DNA from 4 places in the Bacillus sp. 05T21 genome. Region 2 is predicted to be linked to each of the others. Evidence: predicted binding sites of a transcription regulator. Region 2 holds the regulator's gene; each other region holds the start of a gene.

Region 1 (4,246 bases), on a different contig from region 2:
GGGTACGCATTAGAAGGTTTACCTGTAACGATTGTTCGGTATTTTAATATTTATGGTCCAAGAGCGAAAGATGGTCCGTACGCAGGAGTAATTCCACGATTTATTCGTGCGGCTTTGCAAGGTGACGATATTCTCGTGTATGGAGATGGAAAGCAGACACGCTGCTTTACGTATGTAAGTGATGCGGTCGAGGCAACAATTTGTGCAATGGATGAGAAGGTAAATGGTGAAATTATTAATATAGGTTCTGAGAATGAAAAAAATATAAGGGTAGTAGCGGAAGATATAAAAAAATTAACGAAGTCTATTTCCAAAATTGTGCACGTTCCATTTGAGGAAGTATATCCACATGGATTTGAAGAGATTCCAAATAGAAGACCAGACGTAACGAAATTAAGAGAACTTGTTCAGTTTCAAGCGAAAGTAACGTGGGAACAAGGATTGAAAGAAACTATTAAATGGTTTCGTGAAGAAAACAATGGCTAAGTCGTTATCAGTTATTATTCCCGTATGTAATGAAGTGGATACGATTTCAGATGTGGTTCAATCGGTAAAACCATTGAATCCAGTAGAGATTATTGTAGTAGCAAATGGTTGTAATGATGGTACAGAAGCGATTGCTGAGAGCTTAGGATGTACAGTAATCCAGTATAAAGAGTCACTTGGTAACGACGTTGGACGCGCAGTTGGTGCAAAACATGCGATAGGTGATGTATTACTGTTTGTAGATGGAGATTTTGCTATTCAAACTTCAAAATTACAATTATTCCTTAATCCGATTTTACATGATCAGGCGGACATCGTTTTAAATAATGTAGACGCATTATTTTTAAAGAAACAAAAACCGCACTCCGTGACAGTATGGCGCCAAATATTAAATGCAATGTTAGAGCGTGAAGAATTAAAAATTGATTCTTTATTATCTGTACCTCATGCGCTGACGAAGGAAGTTGTGCAAAGTATTGGATACGAATGTTTTGTTAATCCTATTGTGGCTCATCTACGCCTAGCACAAAGTAAATGGAGAATTAGTCGTCATTGTGCAATTGAAGTTATTACGCCAAATAAATTTCGTCCATTCGAGCATGCTGCATATGGCACGGATCTTTCTCAATCTGAAAAACGAATGATAGGTGATCATATAGAAGCTGTAGCAGAGCGGATATTAGGCAGCGATGGGCGCGGAGGATATTATGATGGAAATAGGAAAAGAGAGAGTGTCTATCATACTCTAAATTTTGAAGATTTTTATCAAGGATGGGGCGTTACATCTAAGTTGTATAAAGGAGAGCAATTATCGGTAATTATTCCTGTGCAAAATGAAGAGAAAACAATTGGAAACCTTATAGAAGAGCTTCGCAAAATTGAAGCTTTTGAAATCATCGTTGTTGTAAATGGTTCGTCCGATAAAACGGCAACAATTGCAAAAGACAAGGGAGCAACAACAATTGTGTATAAAGAAGCACTTGGAAACGATGTGGGGCGTTCGCTTGGAACTTATTTTGCAAAAGGAGAAATTGTTTTATTTATAGACGGTGATTTTGTTATTCCAGCTAGTGAGCTATATCCCTTTGCAAAAGCTATTGCAGATGGAACGGATGTCGCATTAAATGATTTAAATCATTATTTAGATTTGAGAGTACCACTTCATCTTGTAACAGCATTTAAATATGCATTAAATTTAGCTTGTGATAGAAAAGATTTAGGAGTAGGCTCTCTTATTGCTGTACCTAATGCGTTTAGCCGTACATGTTTGCAAGCAATTGGGTATAGATCTTTACTGTCACCTTGCGTAGCGCAAGTGAAAGCTATTCTTTCAGGATTCGAAATCGCATGTGTAAGTCGTGTTGAGGTCGATAAGATGAACCGTATTCGTCCCAGTGAACATTTTGCAAAAATAGGTCATCCTCCAGCTGTCCTTCGAATTATAGGTGATCATATAGAAGGGTTAGAGCAATTAATTGTATTGGAAGGTAGTCGTGGTGGATTCTATGATGGGAATAGAAAAAGAGATGTTTTAGAGTAGTAACAAAAAAAGTGTACAACGTATGTACACTTTTTTGCTCTGTTATAAAAACTATAACAGATTAGGAGATAAGAGTATTACAGATCTACAATGGGTATCGTTCTTATATTACAAAATAGGACTCGTATATAAGAATACCAAAAAAATACAATTAAAGAAAGGGTTAATTATAAAGAGTTTTATATGAAGTTAACACTATGTATACAGTGGTTTGCTCAATGTTTCACAAACATGTCACAACTATTTCGTTCACTTTCGAAAAAAAGTAGTATTCTAAGTGTGTAAGCTGTTATATAAAAAAACGTAGTCCTGTACTAATCAAAAATGGAGGAGATTAGGATGACTCAAGTATTAGAAAATGTAAAAAACGCGTGGGAAAACTTTAAAGGTGAAAAATGGAAAGCAGAGATTGATGTTCGCGATTTCATTTTAAATAATGTAAACGTTTACGAGGGAGAAGACTCTTTCTTAGCGGAAGCAACTGAAGAAACGAAAAAACTTTGGGATCAAGTAATGGATTTAACAACAAAGGAACGTGAAAACGGTGGCGTTCTTGATATGGATACAAAAATTGTTTCTTCTATTACATCACATGAACCAGGATATTTAAATAAAGATATTGAAAAAGTGGTCGGTTTCCAAACTGATAAACCATTTAAACGTTCTTTACAACCATATGGTGGTATTCGTATGGCGGAACAAGCGTGTGAAGCGTATGGATATGAAATGGATAAAGAACTTAGCAGTATTTTCAGAGACTGGCGTAAAACTCATAATCAAGGTGTATTTGATGCATACACACCAGAAATGAAAGCGGCTCGTAAATCAGGTGTTATTACTGGTCTTCCAGATGCATATGGACGTGGACGTATTATCGGTGACTATCGCCGCGTAGCGCTATATGGTATAGATCATTTAATTGAAGCGAAAAAAGCTGATTATAATTTAACTGGTGGTGTAATGAGCGAAGATACAATGCGTTTACGCGAAGAATTATCTGAGCAAATGCGTGCACTTCAAGAGTTAAAACAGATGGCTGCTTCTCATGGATTCGATATTTCTAAGCCAGCTACAAATGCACAAGAGGCTTTCCAATGGTTATACTTTGCTTATCTTGCAGCAATTAAAGAGCAAAACGGGGCAGCAATGAGCCTTGGACGTACCTCTACATTCTTAGATGTTTACATTGAAAGAGATTTAGCAAATGGTACTTTAACAGAAGAAGCAGCACAAGAAATTGTGGATCACTTCATTATGAAATTACGTCTTGTGAAATTTGCAAGAACACCTGATTACAATGAACTATTCTCTGGAGATCCAACTTGGGTAACTGAATCTATCGGTGGTATGGCGTTAGATGGTCGTCCGTTAGTAACAAAAAACTCATTCCGTTTCTTGCATACATTAGATAATTTAGGACCAGCTCCAGAACCAAACTTAACAGTTCTTTGGTCTAAACAATTACCAGAGAACTTTAAAAACTACTGTGCGAAAATGTCTATTAAAACATCAGCAATTCAATACGAAAATGATGACATTATGCGTCCTGACTACGGTGATGACTACGGTATTGCTTGTTGTGTATCAGCAATGAGAATCGGTAAACAAATGCAGTTCTTCGGAGCACGTGCAAACTTAGCGAAAGCATTACTATATGCGGTTAACGGTGGTAAAGATGAAAAGTCAAAAGCACAAGTTGGTCCTGAATACGCACCAATTACTTCTGAAGTATTAGATTATGAAGAAGTTATGCGTAAATTCGATATGACAATGGAATGGTTAGCTGGTCTATACTTAAATACATTAAATGTAATTCACTATATGCACGATAAATATAGCTATGAACGTATTGAAATGGCACTTCATGATACAAATGTTCTTCGTACAATGGCAACAGGTATCGCTGGATTATCTGTAGTAGCAGATTCTTTAAGTGCAATTAAATATGCACAAGTAAAACCAATTCGTGATGAAAATGGTATTGCAGTTGATTTCGAAATTGAGGGAGATTTCCCTAAATACGGTAACAATGATGATCGTGTAGATGAAATTGCAGTAAATCTTGTGAAAACATTTATGAACAAGCTTCGCAAACATAAAACATACCGTAATTCTGTTCATACAATGTCAATCTTAACAATCACATCTAACGTTGTATACGGTAAGAAAACTGGTAACACTCCAGATGGACGTCGTACTGGAGAACCATTTGCACCGGGC
Region 2 (4,246 bases):
ATCGAGAATTAATAAATTGGATTTTTGCATCATAAGTTTTGCAAGAGCTAGTCGAGCCTTTTGTCCACCACTAAGAGAAGATACGGGTTTGAGTACATCATCCCCTGTGAATAAAAAGTTGCCTAGTATAGTGCGAATTTCTTTTTCAGGTTGCAGGGGATATTCATCCCATAATTCATTTAAAACTCGCTTCGAAGATGTTAAGTTGGCTTGTTCTTGATCATAATAACCAACAGATACATTTGATCCGAAAGCAACGTTTCCATGTAATAGCTGTAACTTATTCACAATGGATTTTAATAATGTAGATTTTCCAATTCCGTTCGGCCCAACTAAGGCAACACTGTCACCGCGAGTTAAGCGCATATTTACATGTTCAATAATCGGTTCCTGATAATAGCCAATAGTTGCATCTTTCACTTGTAAAACATCATTTCCACTTTGTTTTTCAATATCGAAGTGGAAGGAAGCTGATTTAGAATCGCCTAATGGTCTAGTTAATACTTCCATTCTGTCTAATTGTTTACGGCGACTTTGAGCGCGTTTTGTCGTAGATGCACGAGCTATATTTTTTTGTACAAAGTCTTCCAGTTTAGAAATTTCATCTTGTTGTTTTTCATAACGCTTCATCTCTTGCTCGTATAGAGCTGATTTTGAATCTAAATATTTACTGTAGTTACCAACAAATCGTCGGCTTTCCTTATTAGAAATTTCGTATACTTGTGTAACGAGTTTATCTAAGAAATAACGGTCATGGGAAACGATTAAAATCGCGCCAGGATAGCCTTGTAAATATTGTTCAAGCCTTGTTAGTGTCTCAATGTCCAAATGGTTTGTAGGTTCGTCTAAAATAAGTAAGTCTGGTCTAGTTAATAATAATTTCCCAAGAGCTAATCGAGTCTTTTGTCCACCACTTAATGTGGAAATTTTCGTCTGATGCGTTTCAACTGGGAAGCCAAGACCGCTTAAAATTGAGCGTATATCCGCTTCGTACTGATAGCCGCCTTGATCCTTATAATCTAATTGTAATTGGTCATAATCAGCTAATAATTTCTCATATATAGCCGCATTTGAAAAGTTTTCTTCTTTTCCCATCTCTTGCTCTAGCCTTCGAAGTTTTGTCTCCATCTGCTGCAAGTGTGTAAAGACGGTTAACATTTCATCCCAAATTGTTAAAGACGTTTCTAATCCGGTATTTTGAGCTAAATACCCCATTGAGACATCTTTCGGTTTTATAATTTCACCACCATCATGAGATAACTCGCCAGCTATTATTTTTAATAATGTAGATTTTCCGGCTCCATTTCGTCCGACTAATGCGATACGATCTTTTGTTTGTACTTCCAATTTTATGTTTGCAAGAATCGTTTCTGCACCGTATAATTTCGAAAGCCCATTCACTTGTAATAATATCAATGTTTTCACCTCAAATAATTTCTTAACTTTGCCATGTTTATATTTCTCAATCATACTAAAAATAGTGTATAGTTTAAAATAAAGAGAGAATACTTCTTCTCTTTATTATACAAGGAAATTCATGAGTACTAAACTTCTGTATTTGATTCGAGTATAAGAATAAAGATAGGAAGAGAGGAGAGGTTATATGGATCAGCAAAAAATTCCACAGGCCACTGCCAAACGATTGCCTCTATACTATCGATTTATCCAAAACTTATCTCTTTCTGGTAAGCAACGTGTTTCATCAGCCGAATTGAGTGAAGCGGTAAAGGTTGATTCCGCAACTATTCGAAGAGATTTTTCATATTTTGGAGCGTTAGGGAAAAAAGGATATGGATATAACGTAAATTATTTATTATCATTTTTCCGTGAAACACTCGACCAAGATGATATAACACGCGTGGCACTTATTGGAGTAGGTAATTTAGGGACCGCTTTCTTACATTATAATTTCACGAAAAACAATAATACAAAAATTGAAATGGCGTTTGATGTTAGTGAAGAGAAAGTTGGAACAGAAATCGGAGGCATTCCTGTATATCATTTGGATGAACTAGAAGAACGTTTATCAACTGATATACAAGTGGCAATATTAACAGTACCCGCTACAGTAGCGCAATCTGTGGCAGATAGATTGGCAGAAACGAACGTGCATGGTATTTTAAATTTCACACCAGCACGCTTAAATGTGTCAGAGAATATAAGAATTCATCACATTGATTTAGCTGTAGAGTTACAAACGCTTGTTTACTTTTTGAAGAATTATCCACAATAAAACGCAGAGGAGATGACCTCTGCGTTTTATTATTGTTTTTTCTTTGTGAATTTAACTAAGATAAGGCGAAGTGCCAAATTAAAATCAATTGTTGCCATAACTGCAAATAGTATTGTCCACATATTCCAGATTGTATCTGTTACGTTCGTAATGGCGAAGCGTGTAAAGATACATCCAAGAAGAAAGTACAATGCAGCCATGAACAATGGTGAGTTTCTCATACTAAAAATCCTCCGATAAAGCCTTGCATTTTTTCAGCTTCTTTAATCATTTCTTGAATTTGCTCATTACTCATAAAAATTTGTCCAATAGCGACTAATGTATTCATTGCCACATGGGCTGCAATAGGAACTATAATTCGTTTCGTTTTTACGTATAAAAAGGCGAATACGAGCCCCATAGAAGTGTATACCAATAAGTGAGTAAAATCAAAATGAATCGCCGCGAATACTAGTGAACTAATGATAGCAGCAACAAAGAAATTAAATCTCTTATAAAGTGTGCCAAATAAAATTTTTCTAAATACGATTTCCTCTAAGATAGGTCCGATTATAGATACAACAATGAGGAACCAAGGTGTCGTTCTTGCAATTTCCATCAGCTTCATTGTATTTTCCGAACCTTGTTTAATTCCTAGTAGACGCATTTCGATCATACCGGCAATTATTTGGGAAGAGAAAGCTAAGAGAATACCGATTATAATCCAACCAACTGTAGCTGGGATCGTAACACGCATTTTATCTAAATGCCTGTCACGAATATCTATTCTAAGTAACCAAAGCACGATGCATAATGCAACAAAGAAGCTAATGATTGCCCAATGTCCCGTTATGATTTGACCTTTTTCCTCCATGGTAAATCCTCTATTATCATAGAGTCCTGTTTTTAGGAGTAGTGGTAAGCCAACAATTCCAGATAACTGCATTAAAATGTATGTAACGATAATCCACCAATATTGTTTCTTCAAATGGTTTAACCATCCTTTCTAACTCTAGTGTATGAGATAAGGTAGGATAACATGTAAATATGCTACCTACGATATAAACTTTCATTTGAATTATATTTTTTTTGTAAATAAGTATTTGAAAATAAAATAGGAGACAGGAAAAAGTTGTACGTTTAGCGAAAACAACTTAGGGTGTCTTTCATATTGTAACATACAAGAAGTGGGAACAACGATTCATATGGTAAAGGCAGTAGAAGAAGTAATGCTATATAGGAAAGTGCATAAAGTAATTTGCGAAAAAATTATGATTTTTTTACTTGCAAAAGAAATTGAGATTATTTATTATTAGAAGTGTGTTAGCACTCGTGTGACTTGAGTGCTAATAAATAAAATTTACATAACAAAATGAGGAGGTTGTTGTTCATGCTAAAGCCATTAGGTGATCGCGTTGTAATTGAACTTGTTCAAGCAGAAGAAAAAACAGCAAGTGGTATTGTATTACCAGAAACTGCAAAAGAAAAACCACAAGAGGGTAAAGTTATTGCAGTAGGTACAGGCCGAGTGCTTGAAAATGGTGAGCGTGTTGCTTTAGAGGTAGCAGCAGGTGATCTTATCATCTTCTCAAAATATGCAGGTACTGAAGTGAAATACGAAGGTACAGACTACTTGATTTTACGTGAAAGTGACATTTTAGCAATTATCGGTTAATTATATACATTTTAAAAATCCAAGGGGGTCAATTATTATGGCAAAAGATATTAAATTTAGTGAAGAAGCACGTCGTTCGATGCTTCGCGGTGTCGACACTCTTGCAAACGCAGTAAAAGTAACGCTTGGACCAAAAGGTCGTAACGTTGTACTTGAGAAAAAATTCGGTTCACCACTTATTACAAATGACGGTGTAACAATCGCAAAAGAAATCGAATTAGAAGATGCATTCGAAAACATGGGTGCGAAATTAGTAGCAGAAGTTGCTAGCAAAACAAACGATGTAGCTGGTGACGGAACGACAACTGCAACTGTATTAGCGCAAGCTATGATTCGTGAAGGTCTTAAAAACGTAACAG
Region 3 (4,246 bases), on a different contig from region 2:
AAAAAGATAAGGAGCAGAGTTACCCATTAACAACTGGGGATATAGACAGTATACACCCATTATGGTCCCCAGATTCTAGGGATATCGCATACCTTAGCCCAGTTGGTGAGAGGGATAATAAGAAAAATCAAATCTTTGTTAAGTCAATAGATGGTTATAGTGAGTTACAAATTACTGATGAGAAAGAAGGGGTCAGTACATTCAAATGGGAGCCTACTGGTAAAGGTTTTTATTATGTTGCACAGTCAAAAGAATGTGAGGAAATAAAGAAACGTAAAGAGCTATATGGGGACTTCCACCATGTAGGTAAGGAACATCAGAATAATTGTTTATATTACATTGAAATAGAAAAAGGGATACAAAATGATAAAGAGGAACGTGAGATTAGCGGTCTTTATCAATTAACGGAGGGTAAGGATTTTTATATACATAACTTTGATATTTCAAATGATGGGAAAAAGGTTGTATTTATGGCTACACCAAGCCTAAACGATCATATGAATGGTGATCTATACATATTAGATGTTGAAGTTGAGGAACTACAAAAGATGAATGTAGATAAGTTGTTGGGCGGGAGCGTTTGCTTTTCTCCTGAGGGCAGCAAAATATGTTACTCAGCAAGCATAAGGGAGAAGGAGTACTATAGAAACCATATACAAGAAAGTATATTAGAGATATATGATATGAATACTGGAGAGGTAATTCAGCCTCTAACAAACTTTGATAGTACGGTTATGCCATTACAGTGGACAGATAAGGGGATTTTAATTAGATGGCAGGATAAAACTAATTATCTCATTGGGTTGCTATGTGAAGATGGCACTGTGGAAATGTTAAGTGACAAAGTAGATGGCTTTATAATGGATGCTTCTATAACAAGGGATGGACATCATATATCCTATAGTAAGGCTATAACAAATGAAACCTTTGAAATCTATTTAGACGATAAAAAAATAACGGATGAAAATAGCTTTTTTAAAGGGAAGCTGAAAAGTAACAGGGAAATAATCTCATGGCAAAGTAGTGATGGTCTTGAAATAGAGGGTGTTTTATCAACCCCAGTAGATTTTGATGCCAACAAAAAATATCCTTTATTAGTAGTAATCCATGGTGGACCAGCTTGGGCATCTTTTCCGATATTCTCAGACTGTTTTAATGAGAAATATCCGATTGAGCAGTTTATCGAAAAAGGCTTTATAGTTTTAGAGCTAAACTATAGAGGAAGTTCTGGCTATGGTAATGAGTTCTTAAAAGCCAACTATAGAAAACAGGGAATTGCTGACTATGAGGATGTTATATCTGGAGTGGATGAACTAGTTGAGCAAGGGATTGTAGATAAAGATAGAGTAGGAGTTATGGGATGGAGTAACGGAGGATATATATCGGCCTTCTGTTCTACGTTTAGTAATAGATTTAAAGCTATTTCAGTTGGGGGCGGAATTACTAACTGGAGTACCCATTATGTAAATACAGATATCCCTTACTTTATTAGAATGCATTTAGGAAATACTCCATGGAATGATCCAGATATATATACAAAAACATCGCCAATGACATATATTAAATCAGCCTGTACGCCTACCTTAATCCAACATGGCGAAAAGGATGCAAGGATTCCAACTTCCAATGCATATGAGCTATATCAAGGGTTAAGGGATATGGAAGTTGATACAGAATTAATTATTTTTAAAGGAATGGCATATAGTTCTGACCAGCCAAGAATTAATGTGGCTATTATGAAGCAGAATTTGATGTGGTTTTCACACTATATTCTTGGAGAAAGTATGAAAGAATTTAGGGTTTTATAATGGCTTGTTGTAGTCTTTAAGCTTTTTAGGTGCTTGAAATAAAGTCGTACACATTTATTCGGTTATATATGATTGAGTTTCACATTTCGGATAAGGCAAACTGTGAAATGTTTTGGTGTAAATGAGAAAAGAGCCTGAATGTAGGCTCTTTCCTTATTTATATTTAAAAGATGAACTATTCTTATGCAGTTTTACTTAATTTATATGCTTCACGGTTATTTTTTTTGAAAAGTTTTGAGAAAACATAACCATCTAATCCAATACGTCCAGCATTATGTCCTGCAACTAAAATGAACATAGTTAAAATAAGCAGGTTTGGGTTTACACTAACAGTTCCGCTTAATAAAAATGAAAGGTTCATTATGATGCCGAAAAATGCAGCTGTTTTTGTTAATCCACCTAAAATCAAACCTAGCCCTACTAAAATTTCTCCCCATTGAACTAAAAAGCTAAATAGGTCTGCGTTTGGAAGAACAAAATGTTGAAGAAAATCTGCCCACCAACCTTGTACTGCAGGGTGGTCACCTGATGCTTGAGCGATAGCTCCTTTTAGAAAACCACTTGCATCAAAAGACTGTCCAAAAACTTTTCCTATTCCAGCAGCGAGCCATGCATATCCTATGTAAAGTCGTAAAAATAATAATATGAAAGTAGCGCGTTTATCAGTTCTTAAAAAATTGATAACCATTGAAATCCCTCCAATGTATTGTATTTACATGTTTATTATATATCCATTGTGAATAAATTCACAATGGAGGAAATGTGAACAAAAATAGGTTAGGAGTAATTGTTTTATTTTTTGTAACATTTCATCTATTTTGGTAGACTAATAATGGAGATATATCAAAAGGAGGCAAAGAGTAGATATGTGGATGAACTTGTAATGATTAGAAATTAGATAGATGAATTTTTCTCTCGTAAGTGAGGGTTTATTTAGCTATCTGTAAATCATTCAAGGACTGCATATTTAGCTTGTACATCCCCTTTGTAAGGGTAGATGCCTATGTGGGGAAATTTATATCTCTTATATAAAATATGCGTCCTTTAAACTTGGAGGAGTATATGATGAATCAATTGAAAAATAAAGTAGCTGTTGTTACAGGTGTTAGTCGTCTAGACGGTATAGGAGCAGCTATTTGCACGGAGTTAGCAGAGGCTGGATACGATATATTTTTTACGTATTGGACAGAATACGATAAAGAGATGCCTTGGGGCGTTGATAAAAATGAACAAATACAATTAAAAGAAAAGTTGATACAAAACGGTGTCAAAGTATCGAGCATGGAGTTAGATCTAACTCAGAATGATGCATCAAATCAGCTTATAAATAAAGTTACTGAACAATTAGGGTACCCTCATATATTAATTAATAATGCAGCATATTCTACAAATAATGATTTCTCTAATTTGACTGCTGAAGAACTAGATAAGCACTACATGGTAAATGTTCGTGCGACTACATTGTTAAGTAGTCAATTTGCCCAAAGGTTTGATAAGAAATCTGGTGGTAGAATTGTGAATATGACGTCGGGACAATTTAAAGGACCTATGGCAGGAGAATTAGCGTATGCAACAACGAAGGGAGCAATTGACGCTCTTACTAGTACGTTATCAGCGGAAGTGGCCCATTTAGGGATAACAGTGAATGCAATTAATCCAGGTCCAACTAGTACAGGATGGATGACTGAGGAGATAAAGCAAGGATTAAGACCGATGTTTCCTTTTGGGAGAATTGGTGAGCCGAGGGATGCAGCAAGGCTTATTAAGTTTTTAGTGAGCGAAGAAGCCGAATGGATTACAGGGCAAGTTATTCATTCAGAAGGTGGATTTAAGAGATAATTTTATAATTAAAAAGAAGGTATCTCATTTCAGTGAGATACCTTCTTTTTAATCTTTCTTCAATCTTCGTGCTATACCATTCCCTAATGACTGTAATCCTTGAACGAGGATAATCAAAATAAAGACTGTTGCATACATTACTTCAGGTTCGTAGCGTAAATGCCCGAATCGATATGCTAAATCACCAAGGCCGCCAGCACCTACAAGTCCAGCCATTGCTGTTGCACCGATTAAGCCGATCGTTGCGATTGTTAATCCAAGTACGAGAGACGGGCGAGCTTCTTTAATCATAACGTGCCAAATGATTTTTAAAGTAGAGACTCCCATTGCTTGATATGCTTCAATGACACCACGGTCCACTTCTAATAAAGCAGTTTCCATTAAACGGGCAATGTAAGGGGCTGTGAAGACAACAAGTGGTACGATAACACCTTGTACGCCAATGGACGTTCCCATTAGAAACTTTGTAAAAGGTAAAATGAAGAATAATAGAATGATAAATGGAAGAGAACGAATGATATTAATAACTGTATTAAGAATAGGATAGATAATTTTATTTTCTCGCTGTCCACCAGGTCTCGTTAAAACAAGTGTGACGC
Region 4 (4,246 bases), on a different contig from region 2:
ACTATTGCACTGGCGACGACAGTTGGGACGAGAATCATTGGATTTTTAGTAATGTTCGGTAACTGCACTTTTGGAGTACAAAGTGCCTGAGCTAATATGCCGCCTAAGTTATTTTCTTTCGCTGAAATAACAGAGAATCCGATAAATTGAGCAACACATCCTGCAAGTGCTGCACCGCCTGCAACACCGTCTAAGCTAAGCGCTATCGCTAACGCAGCTGATGAAGCTGGAGAAATAAGTAACAATCCCCAAACTACAGCAATCACGATAGAAGCGATAAACGGGCTACCAGCTGAACTATCTTTAATGAATGCTCCAACTGTATTTAAAACTGGGCTAATATTTTGAGCTAACCAAATACCGACTAAACCAGAACCTAATATTGCTGCAAATGGAACGAGCATCATATCTAAAGCAGTTTTTCCGCTTAATCGTTTACCAATATAAACTGCTAAAGTCGCTGTTAATAATGCACCGATTGGTTCACCTGTTTTAATGATGAGACCAGCTTCAGTAATTGAAATTGAACCAGCTCCAATTGCTCCAGCTACCATCGCTGAGAAAATTACGAGTCCGTTTGCACCGAGCATAAAGGCAATCCCGGCTCCAATTGCTGGTGCCATAAGTGATTTTGCAACAATTCCGATTGTAATAAGTAATGGGATATCAACAATTCTTCCTATATTTTCGATCAGTAAACCAATTCCAAGGGATACGAAAATACCCTGTGCGATTCCGGCTGAAGCTTTAAACACACGAGACATTATATATTCCTTCATTTGTTTCACCTTCTCCTATAATTTAGTAACCAATTGTTTTCATATAATCGCGTAAAACATCGTTTGATTTTGCAAAGCGACTTTCTTCATCTTCTGATAAGTTTAGTTCTACCACTTCTCTTATACCATCTCTAGTAATAATTGCTGGTACTCCTGTACAAATATCGTATTCGCCATATTCACCATCTAAAATGGCTGAAACAGCGATAACACGGTGATCATCATTGAAAATTGAGCGAGCAATATAAGCTAAAGAATTTCCGATTCCGTAATAAGTAGTTCCTTTGCGCTTATAAATTTCCCATCCAGCTTTTGCAGTCTTCTCAACGATTTCATCTAAATCTATTTCACCTAAGCGTTCTTTTTGTTCCTCTAAAATTTGCAGAATTGATTTTCCACCAACAGTTACGTGAGACCAAGCAACCATTTGAGAATCACCATGTTCTCCTAATGAATACCCATGAATACTACGAGGATCTACATGTAACATTTCAGATAAAATTGTTCTTAAGCGAGAAGAATCTAATGATGTACCAGTACCTATCACACGATTTCTAGGTAATCCAGATAATTTCCACACTTGATATGTAATAATATCAACTGGGTTCGATGCGAGTAAGAAAATACCATCAAATCCACTTTCCATTACGCCGCCAACAATGCTTTCCATAATCTTTGCACTTGCTCCTAAAGTGTCTAAACGGCTTTGTCCAGGTTTTGGCGCTGGTCCTGCTGTAATAATTACAATGTCCATATCTTTGCAGTCTTCATAACTTCCTGCATATACTTTTGTTCTTGTATTTGTAAAGTTAATGCAATGTGATAAATCCATCGCTTCTCCAACTGCTCGTTCATGATTTATATCAATTAATAATAATTCTTCACATATGCCTTGATTCACAATTGAATACGCACAGCTCGATCCAACTAATCCAGTACCAATAATTGCAATTTTTCTTGTGTTTCTATTCATAGCAATCTCTCCTAATCGATCATGTAATCTATTTCTTTTGTTCTTTACACTCCTAATTATAAAGATTCCCACGATAGAAACCATGGATACTTTGTGAAACATTGAACAAACTTTTGTCCTTTTTGTGAATTGTTATATTCAATTTTCGTCATATTTGTTACAACTGAAAAAATATTTTTTATGTATTTATTGACATATACCAAACAAAAAAACGAGCGAATCCATTCGCTCGTTTCATTCATCACACTATTCCGCACTTAATTGACTTTTTAATTGCTGTACAATCATTGGATTAGCAGGTGCTGCCGGTTTGTAATAACTCTTTTGCTTTGCGTATTCATACATATTACGTTGACGCATCTCATCTTGATTACGAATTTGAATTAACGTTTGATGTAACTGTTCATTATCAGACTGAGAAATATAATTTGCATAACTTGTTAAACTTGAATTTAACCCTGCTAAATAATCATTTACCATATCTTTTTCATTCATTTCTCTCTTCCTCCTATCCTAGAAAAGTCATTAATTGTTGTTTCGTATTTCGTGCATCTTGTGCATCCTTCTCAAGCATTTGCTTTAGCTGTGGGTCCGTACAAGCCTGTGCATACTGTTCCAATTTGTTAATAATCGTCGCATGTCCACCAATTAAATGACGTAAGTTTTCTACTTCAAGCTCTGTTAAATTTTGCATATAACATACCCGCCTTTCTTTGTTCATTCATCATTAGTATTTGGTTCTTTTTGGATTGTATTCATTAACTTTTCCCATATATAAACAAAATAAAAGATGAATAGCTAGGCCATTCATCTTTTCTGCTAAATATTCATTCAAATTTATAAAGAAACAATCATACTTATACTCACAAGTAGGTTCCATACAATATGTAAAATGATGCTAGGTACAATAGATTGTGTTTTCTTATATAACATAGCAAATACAATCCCCATAATCATTGCCGTAATCGGAAAACCACCATGAAGAATCCCAAAGATGAAGGAAGAAATAATAGTACCAACTAGAAAACTATATTTCTTTTCAAAAAATCGATACAAAATACCTCTATATAAAATTTCTTCTTTAATTGGTGTAATTATAGCAACACTTAACACATATATAATACTTTGTAGACTATTTTGAAGTCCTAAGCTCCCTAATTGATCTCGTTGCTGCTCTGCACTTTCAAAGCTAAACAACTCTAACATTACATACTGAGTTAATGCAATGATGATAAAACCTATTAATAAATACAAGTAGGTTTTCCCATTTTTTAAAACAGATACATCCCAAATGTTCTTAATAAAATGAAGCACTGGTTTATAAGCAAATAAAACAATAGTAACAACAGCTGCATCAAATAGAAGTAAATAATATCCCTCTAAATTAGCACGTAATACCTCTTCTCCAAAAATTCCAAGGGCTAAAGCAAGAAATAATCCCCCTAAGAGTGAGAACCCTAGAATGCTTGCAATCGTTACAACTAGATTTTTATATGTTATGTTATCTACTTTTCTTTCTGCATTATACGCGTCTAACACTGTTTTTCTCATACTATTCCTCCATTTGTTTTCATTCCCTTAACGAAAAACCTTTAATGTAAATATATAGATAATATAACAATTTTTTTCAAAAAGAATAATATGCAATTTTACATATCATGAAAGCTTTGTATTATATAGTTTTTTGAATTAGATTACTATAGAATAATTATTAGATGAAATTCCAAAAATTTCTTATCTATCCACCATAACCCTCGCATCATATAAAACTTACTAATTGAAGGAGAAATGAACATGAAAACACATGACTTCCTTACAGAAATCCAGAAGGGCCCTGAACCTAATCCCTATCAAGACCCTATCGCATTTATTTTCGTTTGCTTTTCCTTAGCCATATACACATTTTTCAAACCTGCAAGATAATATCATCTAGCAAAAAGAGCCTCAAAATTATTTGAGGCTCTTTCTAGTTAAATTCCTTTCTGCTTCTTCAATCGCTAGTTTCATGCGTAGCAAAGGATCTTTAATCATCTTTCCGTGCCCTGTCGCCAATATAGATGGTTTATATTCCAGCAATTTTTGAGCGCTTGCCAAGGCAGTTTCTGCATCCCAAGTCCCAAACACAGGAAACGGAAAGAGCCACTTTATTTGTCCTGCGACCGCCACTCCTCCTTTAGTTTGAAACGCATCTCCAACAATTAGTGCATCGTTCCTCGTATCTAAAAACGCCATTGAACCTGGTGTATGACCTGGAGTCTCAATCGCTAAAAGAGAACCAATTTGATCACCCTCTTGAAGAAGAATATCTGGAATCGTCTTTATCTTTTTGGACACACCCACTTTTATCGGTGTGTTTCGTTCTCCATTTTGCAGTGCCATATCTCCTTCAAGTAAATGAGCATCTCTTTTAGAAATATAAACCGTAACATCCGGCAGCTCGTGTTTTATCGCATCAAGTGCTCCTATATGGTCATCATGCGCATGTGTAATAACA

Evidence for each region. The regulator Rex, encoded in region 2, represses fermentation and respiration genes when NADH is low (regulators of the CRP and FNR family bind a similar motif). The targets are predictions, from matches to a motif close to TTGTGAAATATTTCACAA.
Region 1: a site for Rex is predicted at 2,238-2,255, ahead of pflB (formate C-acetyltransferase). Genes of this name have one in related genera too.
Region 3: a site for Rex is predicted at 2,543-2,560, ahead of AC1DKZ_RS24605 (DoxX family membrane protein). Genes of this name have one in related genera too.
Region 4: a site for Rex is predicted at 1,844-1,861, ahead of AC1DKZ_RS17545 (L-lactate dehydrogenase). Genes of this name have one in related genera too.

What each region holds. Positions count from the first base shown of each region.
Region 1 covers NZ_JBFTMD010000011.1:27,285-31,530, reverse strand. The annotation lists gene AC1DKZ_RS19035 (NAD-dependent epimerase/dehydratase family protein) at 1-486, shown strand, start outside; gene AC1DKZ_RS19030 (glycosyltransferase family 2 protein) at 479-2,026, shown strand; gene pflB (formate C-acetyltransferase) at 2,366-4,246, shown strand, end outside.
Region 2 covers NZ_JBFTMD010000049.1:7,564-11,809, reverse strand. The annotation lists gene AC1DKZ_RS31600 (ABC-F family ATP-binding cassette domain-containing protein) at 1-1,416, opposite strand, end outside; gene AC1DKZ_RS31595 (redox-sensing transcriptional repressor Rex) at 1,604-2,233, shown strand; gene AC1DKZ_RS31590 (YdiK family protein) at 2,263-2,454, opposite strand; gene AC1DKZ_RS31585 (CPBP family intramembrane glutamic endopeptidase) at 2,451-3,200, opposite strand; gene groES (co-chaperone GroES) at 3,603-3,887, shown strand; gene groL (chaperonin GroEL) at 3,925-4,246, shown strand, end outside.
Region 3 covers NZ_JBFTMD010000019.1:76,051-80,296, reverse strand. The annotation lists gene AC1DKZ_RS24610 (S9 family peptidase) at 1-1,808, shown strand, start outside; gene AC1DKZ_RS24605 (DoxX family membrane protein) at 1,990-2,496, opposite strand; gene AC1DKZ_RS24600 (SDR family oxidoreductase) at 2,871-3,647, shown strand; gene AC1DKZ_RS24595 (methionine ABC transporter permease) at 3,696-4,246, opposite strand, start outside.
Region 4 covers NZ_JBFTMD010000009.1:84,009-88,254, reverse strand. The annotation lists gene AC1DKZ_RS17550 (PTS sugar transporter subunit IIC) at 1-779, opposite strand, end outside; gene AC1DKZ_RS17545 (L-lactate dehydrogenase) at 802-1,752, opposite strand; gene AC1DKZ_RS17540 (spore coat protein) at 1,999-2,247, opposite strand; gene AC1DKZ_RS17535 (hypothetical protein) at 2,261-2,446, opposite strand; gene AC1DKZ_RS17530 (lysostaphin resistance A-like protein) at 2,590-3,303, opposite strand; gene AC1DKZ_RS17525 (MBL fold metallo-hydrolase) at 3,703-4,246, opposite strand, start outside.